Ketobacter sp. MCCC 1A13808: one gene and its partner. The protein of the gene in region 1 interacts with the protein of each later gene in a pairwise test. Links are inferred from orthologs where the notes say so. Each region holds a gene or a part of one and is shown in the gene's direction. Other genes may lie near its edges. The genes, in order: mrcB and FT643_RS03540.

What was found.
Region 2: the proteins of mrcB (region 1) and FT643_RS03540 interact in binary tests that used the Escherichia coli proteins (3 or more experiments, as listed by UniProt). The link is inferred for Ketobacter sp. MCCC 1A13808 from one-to-one orthologs.

Annotation. Positions count from the first base shown.
Region 1 is NZ_VRKW01000007.1:142,240-150,116, reverse strand. What follows is about bases 2,283-5,327. They hold mrcB (penicillin-binding protein 1B), read left to right. Parts: upstream 2,283-2,590; coding sequence 2,591-5,065; downstream 5,066-5,327. Other genes in these bases: FT643_RS14280 (tetratricopeptide repeat protein), read left to right, coding at 5,065-5,327; FT643_RS14290 (adenosine kinase), read right to left, coding at 2,283-2,427. In the rest of the region: FT643_RS14300 (lysophospholipid acyltransferase family protein), read right to left, coding at 1-467; FT643_RS14295 (Crp/Fnr family transcriptional regulator), read right to left, coding at 508-1,305; more of FT643_RS14290, read right to left, coding at 1,447-2,282; more of FT643_RS14280, read left to right, coding at 5,328-5,568; FT643_RS14275 (DEAD/DEAH box helicase), read right to left, coding at 5,576-7,477. UniProt on the Escherichia coli protein: Cell wall formation. Synthesis of cross-linked peptidoglycan from the lipid intermediates.
Region 2 is NZ_VRKW01000001.1:824,595-829,363, reverse strand. The notes cover bases 1-3,000. They hold FT643_RS03540 (peptidoglycan D,D-transpeptidase FtsI family protein), read left to right. Parts: upstream 1-642; coding sequence 643-2,358; downstream 2,359-3,000. Other genes in these bases: FT643_RS03535 (UDP-N-acetylmuramoyl-L-alanyl-D-glutamate--2,6-diaminopimelate ligase), read left to right, coding at 2,355-3,000; ftsL (cell division protein FtsL), read left to right, coding at 356-646; rsmH (16S rRNA (cytosine(1402)-N(4))-methyltransferase RsmH), read left to right, coding at 1-359. In the rest of the region: more of FT643_RS03535, read left to right, coding at 3,001-3,887; FT643_RS03530 (UDP-N-acetylmuramoyl-tripeptide--D-alanyl-D-alanine ligase), read left to right, coding at 3,884-4,769. UniProt on the Escherichia coli protein: Essential cell division protein that catalyzes cross-linking of the peptidoglycan cell wall at the division septum. Required for localization of FtsN.

The DNA of each region.
Region 1 (7,877 bases):
TATTGATGTTTGATTGCCATATAGCAAAAGCCGGTGCGGGTTTTCCATGTGAGTTTGTATTTTTCACCTTTTCGTTTAGCGACTTCCCTTCCGCCTCCGGGGTATACCAGTATATGTTCACCGGCTTCCATTAGGCGCGCGCAGTTTTCTCGCGTGCCGGGAACCGCTCCGCTTTGTTTTAAAACATCGCGCCACAACGGGACTTTGAAATGCATATGATCGCCCAGAGAGCGCAACACAATGCCTTTGGATTCGTAAAGTTTTTCGAATAACAGCGGCCCATCCAACATGCCATAGATGGTGTGGTTGCCAACCAGCAAAGCGGGATTGATCGGGTTGACGTTTTCCAGACCGGTGAACTGGGGTTTGAAATAACCCCGCGCCAATGCATTTGCTGCTTTCACGGTGTGCAAAGGGGGAGGGGTAAAGCGCGCTACCGGCACTAAACACTGAACTTCCGCATTCATTCTGCAATTACCTTAATTTAAAAATAGAAACTGGATTGGTCTATGATGCCTGGCTGTGCACGGCAGTAATTTGCTCGTTCAGGGACACAATTTGTCGCGCCATATTTTCCATCAAGCTGATACAAATCCGTGGATGTGTTTTTATCATCATTTCGAACTGGCTGCGAGGTACGACCATGACCAAACACCGTTGGTCTGCAATAACTGAAGCAGTACGGGGGCTATTGGTCAATAGTGACATAGCACCAAAAATTTCATCTTCCAGTACTTCGCCCACTTTAATATTTTGTACAAACACGTTGGCGTGGCCTTCAACAATAGAGAAAACGGTGTCGGAGGCGGTGCCTTCTTCGATGATGGTTTCACCCGGGGAGTAAGTTTGAAAACCCAATGAGGTTTTGTCGACGGGCGTATCAAGGGAAGCAATGACACTGGAATGGCGGGCGCATTCTGCAAGCAGATAGTCCCCCCATTGCCGCGCTTTTTTGGCGTCACTCATGGCTTTTTGCCACAGTGCTTCACGATTATAGGGAACCAAAGTAACCGGGGATTCGGTGTAGTATTTTGCGATGGGCATGCCGCCCCATTGCGACATACCGATAAGATCACCGGCATCATAGTGAAAAAGTGTCTTGTTTTCCTGCTGATGAGCGACGGTGCCTTCTTCCAGAAGAAACACCAGGCCCTGATTTTCTTCAGCTTCGTACAGGTCTTCAAATGACGCGTACGAGACCGCTTTGCTGCTCGGTGGGATGTCCACTAATGCTTTGGATAACAAGTCCTTACAGTAATTGTCCGTCTTCTCAAACTGCTCAGTGAAATTGGACTCTAAGAACATGGGTCAGCCTGCCTGCTTGCGATAGATTCATTCGAGGGGTAATTCCTGTATTAATTGTAGCCCAAGAAATCGCAGGGGAAGGCCCGATCAAGTGTGCAAATTACTCATTTTTGATCGGGCCGGAAGGCGCGTTAAAAACTATTAATTTAACAATGACTTATATTGGTCAATTTTGAGACGGGGGCCGAATTGGGTAACCAGAAGGCCAGCTGCACGAGAGGCTAATTCTGCTGACTTAACGTAGTCATAACCATGGGTCAAGCCATACAGGAATGCACCGGCAAACAAGTCACCGGCGCCGTTGCTGTCTACTGCCTGCACCGGAGTCGCAGCAATCCGGTGTTGCGTCGAGCCGTCGAATACCAGGGAGCCGTGCTCACCCAAAGTGATCGCATAGCTACTGCAGATCTGTTTCAGTTCCTCTGCTGCGGCTTCGATATCATCAGCACCGGTCCAGGTGAGCGCTTCTTCTTCATTACAGAACAGAAGGTCTACTTTATCCCCCAGCATTTCCTGCAATCCGTCTTTGAAAAACTTCACCATGTTGGGATCCGAGAAGGTCAATGCGGTTTTCACTCCCGCCTTTTCGGCAATTTTTCGTGCCTTGATGGCAGCGGCGCGGCCGCTGTCTGACGTCACCAGGTAGCCTTCAAGGTAACAGTAATCGGAATGGGTAATAGCCTGTTCTTGTAATTCCGCTTCCGAAACTGTTTCGGAAATGCCCAGATACGTCTGCATGGTGCGCTCTGCATCTGGCGTGATTAAGACAATGCACTTGCCGCTGACGCCGTCTTCCCGCTGCCTGTGCAAATTGGTGTCGACGCCGGCCGCTACCAAATCCTGAACATAGAAATCACCCGCCGGATCGTTTGCGACTTTGCAGGAGTAGAAGGCATTCCCGCCAAAGTGACTGACTCCGATGATGGTGTTTGCCGCCGAACCACCACTGGCCATTTTGCCGCTGTGGCCGGCTAAAGCGTCATACAGTGATTGTTGCTGGTTTTTGTCCACCAGGGTCATTACCCCTTTATCAATACCTTGCTTGGTTAAAAAATCATCATCTATTGCGAATTCCATATCCACCAATGCGTTACCAATGGCATAGACGTTATATTTCTTCATGGGGTTGGGTACCTGTTAATTGGGGGATTCACGACTAAACGAGTATACTACCCGCCTTTTCACCAAAACCCAAAAACGCAAGCCGATTCAGGTGCTTGCCGATCTCAGGCGTTATACTATTCAGCTGTATTCCGTTCAGGCCAGTAACAGGAGTCCGTCGTCGGTGCCCTCGAAACGTAAAACCCCCCGCACAGAAAAGAAACCAGCGCAGAAGCCGAAAAGCAGCGCTGCCCGAAAGTCGTCAGCCAACAAAAAGGCGCAGGCTTCGAAGAGCACGCCCAATAAAACCGTTGCCGCAAAAAAATCCGCACCAAGGAAAAAAAGCGGCGCGCCGAAGCAGCCTGTCAAAAATAAAAAGTCCACCGGTTCCGGTGGCGGGTTCCGGCGTTTTATTCCGCTGCTGATCAAGGTCGGTGCGGTGTTGGTGATTTTGGCTGCGATTGGTGTGATTTATCTGGATGCGGTGATCACCAACCATTTCGAAGGCAAGCGCTGGTCGATTCCGGCCAAGGTCTACGCCCGCCCTCTGGAGTTGTACGACGGTATGCCGATCACGGAGGAGCAGTTAGCGTTCGAACTGAGCCAGTTGAATTATCGGCATGTGTTTGATCGTGAGCCCACCTCCGGAAGTTTTACTACTCAAGGCAGTCATTATCAATTGGCGACGCGCGGTTTCGATTTTTGGGAAGGTGCGGAGGCTGCGAAAAAAGTGTCCTTTGATATTCATCGCGGGCGGGTGCAGGGCTTGCAGTCGGAACAGGGCAGTGACGGTATTGTGCGAATGGAGCCGGCATTAATCGGCGGTATTTACCCCGCTCACAATGAAGACCGGGTGTTGGTCAAGCTGGATCAGGTGCCACCCTTATTGGTGCAAGCTTTGTTGGCAGTGGAAGATCGGGACTTTTTCGAGCATTTCGGAATTTCCCCGAAAGGTATCGCTCGGGCGCTGGTCGCCAATGTGACGTCTGGCGAAGTCAGGCAGGGGGGCAGCACGCTGACTCAGCAACTGGTGAAAAACTTTTATTTAACCAGCGAACGTTCGCTGACCCGCAAAGCCACTGAAGCGGTGATGGCTGTGTTGCTGGATTTTCATTATGAAAAAAACGACATTCTGGAAGCCTACCTGAACGAAGTCTATTTGGGGCAGGCGGGTAAACGCGGAATTCATGGCGTTGGTCTGGCCAGCTTGTATTATTTCGGGCAACCGTTGCGTGAGTTGGAAGCCCATCAGATTGCGCTGTTGGTGGGGATCATAAAGGGGCCGAGTTGGTATGATCCGCGACGTAACCCGGAGCGATCGGTAGAGCGGCGGGATCAGGTTTTGCAGCTTATGCTGCAACAGAATGTACTGGATCAGCGCAGCTATGATGTGGAAGTGAAAAAGCCACTCGATGTTATTCGTAAGCCACTATATGAGGACGCTCGTTATCCCGCGTTTTTGGACTTAATGAAGCGCCAGTTACGTCGCGATTACAAGGACGAAGATTTACGCTCGGAAGGGCTGCGTATTTTTACCACCCTGGACCCCTGGGTACAAAATAGTTTTGAAAATGCGGCTTTAAACCAGGTGAAATCGCTACAGAAGCAATATGGCAAAAAATTGTCCGGCCTGGAAGTGGCGGGGGTATTTACTTCCAGTAATACCGGCGAAGTGGCCGCGATTGTGGGAGGGCACTCGTTGCGTTACGAGGGCTTCAATCGTGCGCTTGATGCCTTCCGCCCGATCGGTTCCCTGGCCAAGCCGGCGGTGTATTTGGCGGCGTTAGAGCGCGGCTTTACCCTGGCAAGTATATTAAAAGATGAAGCCGTCACACATACGCTCGCAAACGGCACGACCTGGACACCAGAGAACTTCGAGAAGGAAAGTCACGGCGAAGTGCCGATGATGGTGGCGTTGGCCAACTCCTATAATCAGGCAACCGTGAACCTGGCAATGGATGTGGGTATTCCGGCGGTGGTGGATGCGATGACCCGATTGGGTGTCGAGAAGACGTTACCGGCGGTGCCTGCGCTGTCACTGGGAGCAGTCAGCCTTTCTCCCTTTGAAGTGGCGCAGATGTATCAGACCATCGCCACCGAGGGGTTTGCGACACCGTTACGAACCATTCGTTCGGTACTCACCGCCGATGGCCAGCCGCTGCAACGCTATGAATTGGAAGTGGAGCAGCGCTTCCAAGCAGCGGATATTTACGCACTGACTTATGGGATGCAGGAAACAGTGCGGTCCGGTACCGCTAAAACCGCCTCCCTGTGGTTGTCTCCGGATTTGAATCTGGCAGGTAAAACAGGCACCAGCGACGACCAGCGTGACAGTTGGTTTGCGGGCTTTAGCGGTAACTATCTGGGTGTCGTGTGGATGGGAATTGACGATAATAAACCGACCCCGTTGACCGGAGCGCTGGGTGCATTGCCGGTCTGGGCGAACACCCTGTCGAGGCAGAACTTGTTACCGCTGCAATTAGCAGAGCCGGATAATATTGAGTGGGTTTGGGTTGATCCACTAAAGCAAGCCCGCACCAAAGCCCATTGCGAAAACAGCCTGCACCTGCCTATCCGCAAAGACAGTGTGCCGGAAAAAGAAATATCCTGCGGCGGCGGGGGCCGGGCATTGAATTGGTTTAAAGGGTTATTTAAGTAATGTCATTATCTTCGGAAGGAATAGAAAAATTGAACTGTTATCCAACACACACACGAATGTTTTTATTAATGCTGATGGCTTTAGTGCTCGGTGCTTGTGTCAGCAAACCGGTTTCCATCGTCAGCGAAGAGGAGGTGCTGGACAGTGAAACCATCTCCGCCACCGGCGTTGCCGCTGCCGATAAATTATTAAGCCAGGGCGAAAGCCTGAGATTGAGTGGCGATTACGCCGGGGCAGCTAATCAGTTCGAACGTGGTATTCGCATGGCTCCCCGTTCTGCGTCACTATATCTGGCGTTGGCTAAAACCCGTTTAGCGATGCAGGATTATCGTAACGCTCAGCAAATGGCTCAGCGGGCGGTTTCATTGCTGCCGTCGAAGCCAAAAGGCGCAGAGCAAACCACCAAAGCCGAAGCGTGGTTAGTGGTGGCGCAGGCCAAAGAAAAGTCCGGGGATAAAGAAGGGGCAAACCGCGCACGCGAGAACGCGCAGGCGGTTTGGTAATTACGATTTAGCTAGAGGATTTGCCGCGCCCGCCACCGGAAGATTTGCCGGGTTTGCGTGCTGGCTTGGATGCGCGTGGTCCGCCCGCTGGCTTTTTGGAGCGGGGTTTGCCACCCGCTTTGCCACCGCCGGGTTTGCGATCTTTTTTCGACGAGCGTGGCGCCGCGGAACCGCCGCTGGTATCCGGCTCTTCTTTTCCGAAACGGGTAATGCGCAGAGGCTGATTACGGGCACGGATCGATTTGATCTGATTAAATAATTCTTTCGGCATGCCCTCGGGCAAATCAACAGTAGAGAATTCTCCCCGCATATTTATTTCGCCGATGTACTCACTATCGATCCCCACTTCGTTGGCAATGGCACCCACGATATCTCCGGGTTTTACGCCATGAGCTTTACCCACTTCAATACGGAAACGTTCCATTTCCACATCCGGGTAATCCCGCAGGCGTCGGGGTGCTTCGTCGATGGGTGATTCGTCAATCTGTAAGCGACCTTTATCACGTCCACGTCCCCCGCTTTCATTGTCCCGGTCGCGGCGACGTGCGCTGCTTTCACTGCCACGACCCGCCGGAGCCGTCAGTTCTTGCTTGGGTTCCAGCGGTTGATCTTCGTGTAGCATATTCAACAGCACGGCTGCCAAATTTTCCGGCTCGATTTCCATGTCGTGGCAGCATTGTTCAATAATACCCTGAACCACCGCGGAGGGTGTGTTGGTGGCGGCTTTGGCGATGCGCTCTTTTAAACGCTCAATGCGTTGCTGCATTACCAGGTCGTTGCTTGGAATTTTCGCCCGCACAATTTTCTGGCGGGTATGGCGTTCAATGGTTTGCAGCAATCGGTTCTCACGATGAGTGACGAACAAGACGGCTTCGCCGCTGCGTCCGGCGCGGCCAGTACGTCCGATACGGTGCACATAGGATTCGCTATCATAGGGAATGTCGTAGTTAACAACATGGCTGAATCGATCCACATCCAGACCACGGGCCGCAACATCCGTAGCGACCAGAATATCAAAACGGTTTTTCTTCAGTCCGATGATGGTTTTCTCGCGCTGGTTTTGCCCGATCGCACCGTGAATGGCCTCTGCACGATAGCCCCAGGCGTTGACTTTCTCGGCCACTTCGCTGGCGCTATCACGGGTGCGCACAAATACAATCACTGCATCGAAGCTTCGGGTTTCCAGGTAACGGCGCAGTGCTTCTTGTTTCTGACGTCCGTCCACCAGCCAGTAGCTTTGCTCGATGCGTTCCACGGTGGCGGTTTTTGCCACGATGTTCACATGCTTGGGGTTTTTCAGGTATTTATCAGCGATGCGCTTAATCGGTGCTGGCATGGTCGCCGAGAACAAGGCGGTTTGCTGCTCTCCTGAACAATGGCTCAGTATGTCTTCGACATCATCAATAAAGCCCATCCGCAGCATTTCGTCGGCTTCGTCCAATACCAGGGTTTTGACTTCGCTGATGTCCAGAGTGCCCCGGCGCAAATGATCGAGCAGCCGTCCGGGCGTGCCCACGACGACTTGTGCGCCCTGACGCAAAAGATTTAGCTGCGGTCTGAAATCCTGTCCGCCGTAGATAGGCGCAATGCGGAATCCCTTGCGGTAGCGCGCATAACGCTGAATGGCTTCGGCCACCTGAATGGCCAGCTCACGGGTGGGCGTCAACACCAAAACCTGAGGCTTTTTGCATTTGTCATCCAGCTTTGCTAACAGCGGCAATGCGAATGCGGCGGTTTTGCCTGTGCCGGTCTGCGCCTGACCAATCAGGTCCTGTCCGCTCATGAATACCGGAATACTGGCAGCTTGAATGGGGGAGGGGGATTCATAACCCAATTCGCTGAGGGTTTTCAGCACGAAATCGGGCATTCCCAGCTCTTCAAAGCTGGAACTGTTTTCAGTGTCGGACATTCAGTGTGGCCTGTATGTGAGCTACCAATACAAAAGAGGGGACGTACGTAGCGGAAATTATAGAGGGCGTAATTATACGCAGTTTCCCCAGGAAACTGAAACGATATTGTGATTCCGTTCGGCAGGGTGATGGTGGTCTCACCGGTGTAGCGCATTTTAATGACCAATCTCAGATACTTACGGGGCAGATTCAGGCGCGCCTGGCGTGACGTTACGCGTTATTTACAGTGGTACCCATCGAGCGGGCTCCGAATCTCAATATAGAATGAGAATTATTGTTATCATCGTGGGGCTTTCCCCTACCAATTGATGGCGGGGAATCCGTGCGTCTGGAGAAGTCTGCTACGAATGTCAGGGCGGAATTACAGAATGTGTTGGATGAGGATAATAGGCGGGGGCT
Region 2 (4,769 bases), on another replicon or contig:
GCCCTTCCCGAGAAAAAGGCAAGCATCCGGCAACCCGATCTTTTCAGGCTATCCGGATTTATATCAATCGTGAACTTGACGACTTGGCCGACACGCTGGATCAATGCCTGGCTGTGTTAAAGCAGGGTGGCCACTTAGTCGTTATCAGTTTCCATTCGCTAGAAGACCGGATTGTTAAAAGGTTTATTCAACGCAAAGAAAAAGGCGAACCGCTCCCCCGGCATCTGCCGGTTCGTGATGAGATGGTGCAGCGGGAATTACGCAGTCTGGGCAAAGCGATTAAAGCCAGTGACGAGGAAGTGGCCCGGAATGTTCGCGCACGAAGCGCCATTATGCGAGTCGCGGAGAAGTTATCATGATTGCCTGTCCGGCCAATTCCAGTAAAGCATGGATGCTAGTAGTGATCGCGTTTATGGCCGTGCTTGTATCCTGTATAGCGGTCATTTATTCCAGTTTTGAAACCCGGCGCCTGGTAGCCAAGCACCAATTTTTGCAGAAGAAAAACAATTCCATGCAAGTGGAGTGGGGGCAGTTATTGCTGGAGCAGAGCACTTGGGGTTCCTATAACCGCGTCGAGCAACTGGCAGGTTCAAAATTAAGGATGCGGGTGCCTTCGCCCAGCGAGATAATCATGGTGGAACGATGAGTACGGCTCAGGGAAAACTGGCGTTCAGTTGGCGCTATGGTGCTGTACTGGTGCTTTTCGTGCTGCTTGCTATGACTGTTGTTGGCCGATTGTTATATTTGCAGATTGAATCACAGGGCTTTTTACAGGACCAGGGTGACCGTCGTGTGGTTCGCATAGAAAAAATCCCGGCCTATCGCGGCATAATTGAGGATCGGAACGGTGAACCTTTAGCGGTTAGTACGCCCGTTAAATCCATTTGGGCGAATCCCAAAGAATTGATTGATGCCCAGTACGCCTGGGGTTTTCTGGCAGAAAAAACCGGTTACACAGAAGCCAGATTGCGCGATCGTATTTTGAGAAATCAAAATAAACAGTTCATTTATTTGCGCCGTCACATGAATCCTTCCAAGGCGGAAAGCATTCTCAGCCTGAGCATCCCGGGTGTTTACGGAGTTGAGGAGCACCGTCGCTATTATCCCGCTGGAGAAGTGACCAGTCATCTGGTTGGTTTTTCTAATATAGATGAAGAAGGTCAGGAAGGCATTGAATTGTCTTTTGATCAATATTTGCAGGGAGAGGCGGGCAAGAAACGCGTAATCAAAGACTTGCGACATCGTATCATCAAAGATGTCGGATTAATCAACGCTCCTGCACCGGGCAGCAATATTACCCTGAGTATCGATTTGCGAGCGCAGTATCTGGCCTACCGCGAATTGCTTTCCGCTGTTACGGAATATAAGGCAACCTCCGGGAGTGCCGTAGCTATCGATATTAAGACCGGTGAAGTCTTGGCGCTGGTGAATCACCCGTCGTATAACCCGAACAATCGCACCCGTAAGGACGTTGAAAACTTTCGTAATCGAGCCGTTACAGATGTTTTTGAGCCGGGATCGACAGTAAAACCGTTCACCGTGGCTGCGGCGCTGGAAAGTGGCAAATGGCAGGTGCACAGTAAATTAGATACGTCCCCCGGATATTTGCGGGTTGGTAGTAAATCCATCCGCGACATGGCGAATTACGGGGTGATTGACCTGGGAAAAGTCATCGCAAAGTCCAGCAATGTAGGTGCCAGCAAGCTTGCACTGTCCATGGAGTCCGGTGCGCTAAGCGCGTTTTTCCACCGGATTGGCCTGGGTGAAGCGACAGGGGTCGGTTTCCCCGGTGAAAGCGTCGGAATGCTTCCGGCGCGTTCGCGTTGGCGTCCGATTGAGGTCGCTACATTGTCGTATGGTTATGGACTTTCCGTTACCGCTTTACAGATGGCGCAAGCTTATGCAGTGCTAGGTTCTGGGGGCATCAAACGACAGATTAGTTTGCTGAAAGTAGACGGCGACGTTAAGGGTGAGCGGGTGCTGGATGAAACCGTGGCGAATGCGGTGTTGCACATGATGGAAGGGGTTGTTGACGAGCGTGGCACTGCACGCAAAGCCCGTGTTCCGGGCTACCGTGTGGCGGGCAAAACCGGCACCGTGCATAAAGTTAGTAGCAATGGATACCAGGATCATCAGTATCTGGCTATGTTCGCCGGGGTTGCACCGGTGGAGGATCCTGCCATTGCATTGGTAGTGGTGATCGACGATCCCAAAGGTGGTGTGTACTACGGTGGCCAGGTTGCAGCACCGGTTTTTTCAAGGGTCATGGCCGGCTTGTTGAGGGTGAAAAATATTCCACCTGATAAAGCGGTGGAAACGCTGGTGGGTTTGCCGAAACCGGTTCCACCCAACACATGAACAGTTCAATTTCGAAGGGGCGCTATTTAAAAGATATTGTCCCGTTTTTAAATCTTGATGCGCAATGGCAGCAAACAATGGTTACAGGGTTGGCAGTTGATAGCAGAAAAGTAAGGGCAGGCGATTGCTTTATTGCCTACCGGGGCGACCATGCGGATGGACGCGCTTTTCTGTTGTCTGCGGAAAACGCAGGTGCCAGCTGCGCCTTGATTGATTTTGATGGTGACGTCGACAATCAACAGGGGCCAGCGGAGTTGGCCATTCCGGTCGTCAAGGTCAAAGGGCTGCGTCAGCACCTTGGCCAGATTGCTTCGGCATTTTATCAGGCGCCTTCGGAGATGCTTAGTTTGTGCGCGGTTACGGGCACCAATGGAAAGACCAGTGTTAGCCAGTTGATTGCACAAGGGTTGGAAAACGCAGGCCATCGCTGTGGTGTAATTGGCACATTAGGCAGCGGATTTCCTGGCCAAGTTTTAAATGAAACCGGCAATACGACACCCGGTGTAGTGGAAAACAATCGACTGTTAAAGGAAATGCTGGATGCCGGTGCAGAATATGCGGTGATGGAAGCATCGTCCCACGGGCTGGTTCAAGGTCGGCTTGATGGACTCAATGTGGCGTTCGGCGTCATTACGAATATCAGCCGGGATCACTTGGATTATCACGGTTCAATGGAAGCTTATCGTGAAGCGAAAGCGTTGTTGGCCAAAAACGCACGCCTTCGGGGTTTGGTATTAAACGCGGACGATAATCAAGTGTTGAGTATGGCCTCGATGGCTTCACCTTCAACTCAGGTTCTAACGTTTTCGACGAAAAGCGCAACCCGCGCAGATGTTTGTGCTGAAGCGATTCAATTTCACCAAGCTGGTATCGATATAAAACTGACTTGTCAGGGCGCGTCGGGCGAGATCAAAAGCCCTATGGTCGGTGATTTTAACGCATCGAATTTACTCGCAGCCGCGACCACGCTGGTCGCGATGGGGGTTTCTTTGGATCGCGTGTGTGCCGGGTTAAGCACGGTTGCAGCGGTACCCGGGCGGATGCAAAAAGTGCCCTCTGTATCCAATAGTCCCCTCGTTATCGTTGACTTTGCGCATACGCCGGACGCGCTAGAAAAAGCGTTGCTTGCGGCACGCCGACATTGCGTTGGAAAATTGTGGTGCGTGTTCGGTTGTGGCGGTGATCGAGATGCGGGCAAAAGACCGTTGATGGCGGCGATGGCGAGCCAATTTGCTGACGAGATTGTGCTTACGGCAGATAACCCCCGCAGCGAGAAATTGAGCGATATTTTTTCGACAATGGTAAAAGGTATTCCTGACGAGAAAGCGTACGTATTAATCGAGGATCGACGTCAGGCGGTGATGCACGCTGTACGAAATGCCACAAGCGAGGATGTAGTGGTGGTGGCAGGTAAAGGGCACGAAAACTATCAGGACGTGATGGGCGTTAAATACCCTCACAGCGACATGGCGTGCGCCGAACAAGCTCTGTCTATGCGTGCTGGACCCGCGATGGAGGGAAACCCATGATGATATCCCAGTTGGCCAGGGAAATCGGTGCACGCCATACCGGGGCCGATGTCAGTTTCCAAAAAATATCCACAGATACTCGCGCTATTGCCCCCGGTGATTTTTTTATTGCGCTAAAAGGCGATAACTATGACGCACATCGCTTTTTAGACAAAGCGTTTGAGCAAGGTGCAATCGCCGCGATGGTGGCAGATCCGGTGGCGGTTGATTTTCCCCTGCTGCATGTGCGAGATACCCGTCTCGGGCTGGGTGCATTGGCAAAGTGCTGGTTGAATCAATTCCCTGTTAAAAAAGTAGCAATTACCGGTAGTAGCGGCAAAACATCGGTCAAGGAAATGGTGGCTGCCATTTTGACGCTGCAAGGCCCGACCTTAGCCACCAAAGGCAACTTCAATAATGATATCGGAGTGCCACTGACCCTGTGCCGGGTGCGCCAAGAGCATCGTTTCGCTGTGATTGAAATGGGAGCAAACCATGTCGGTGAGATTGCGTATACCAGCGGGCTGGTAGAGCCCGATATTGCGCTGGTCAACAATGTAGGCTCCGCGCATCTCGAGGGCTTTGGGTCTGTCGATAATATTGCGTTAGCCAAGTCTGAAATCTACAGCGGGTTGGTTGCCGGTGGAACCGCCGTTGTCAATTTGGATGACGCTTATGCCGGACAATTTCTGGAACAAACAGCGCATTGCAAACAAGTCACGTTTTCAAGAGCGAATGCCCAGGCGACTGTGCATTTGATTTCTGCTGAAGCCAACAATAAGGGCCAGTATTCTTTCGTTGCGGCCGTGGACCGCGATGAAGTTAGCGTGGAGTTGAAGTTAATCGGTTCTCATAATGTGACGAATGCGCTGGCCGCGATAGCAATTTGCCACGAGCTGGGTT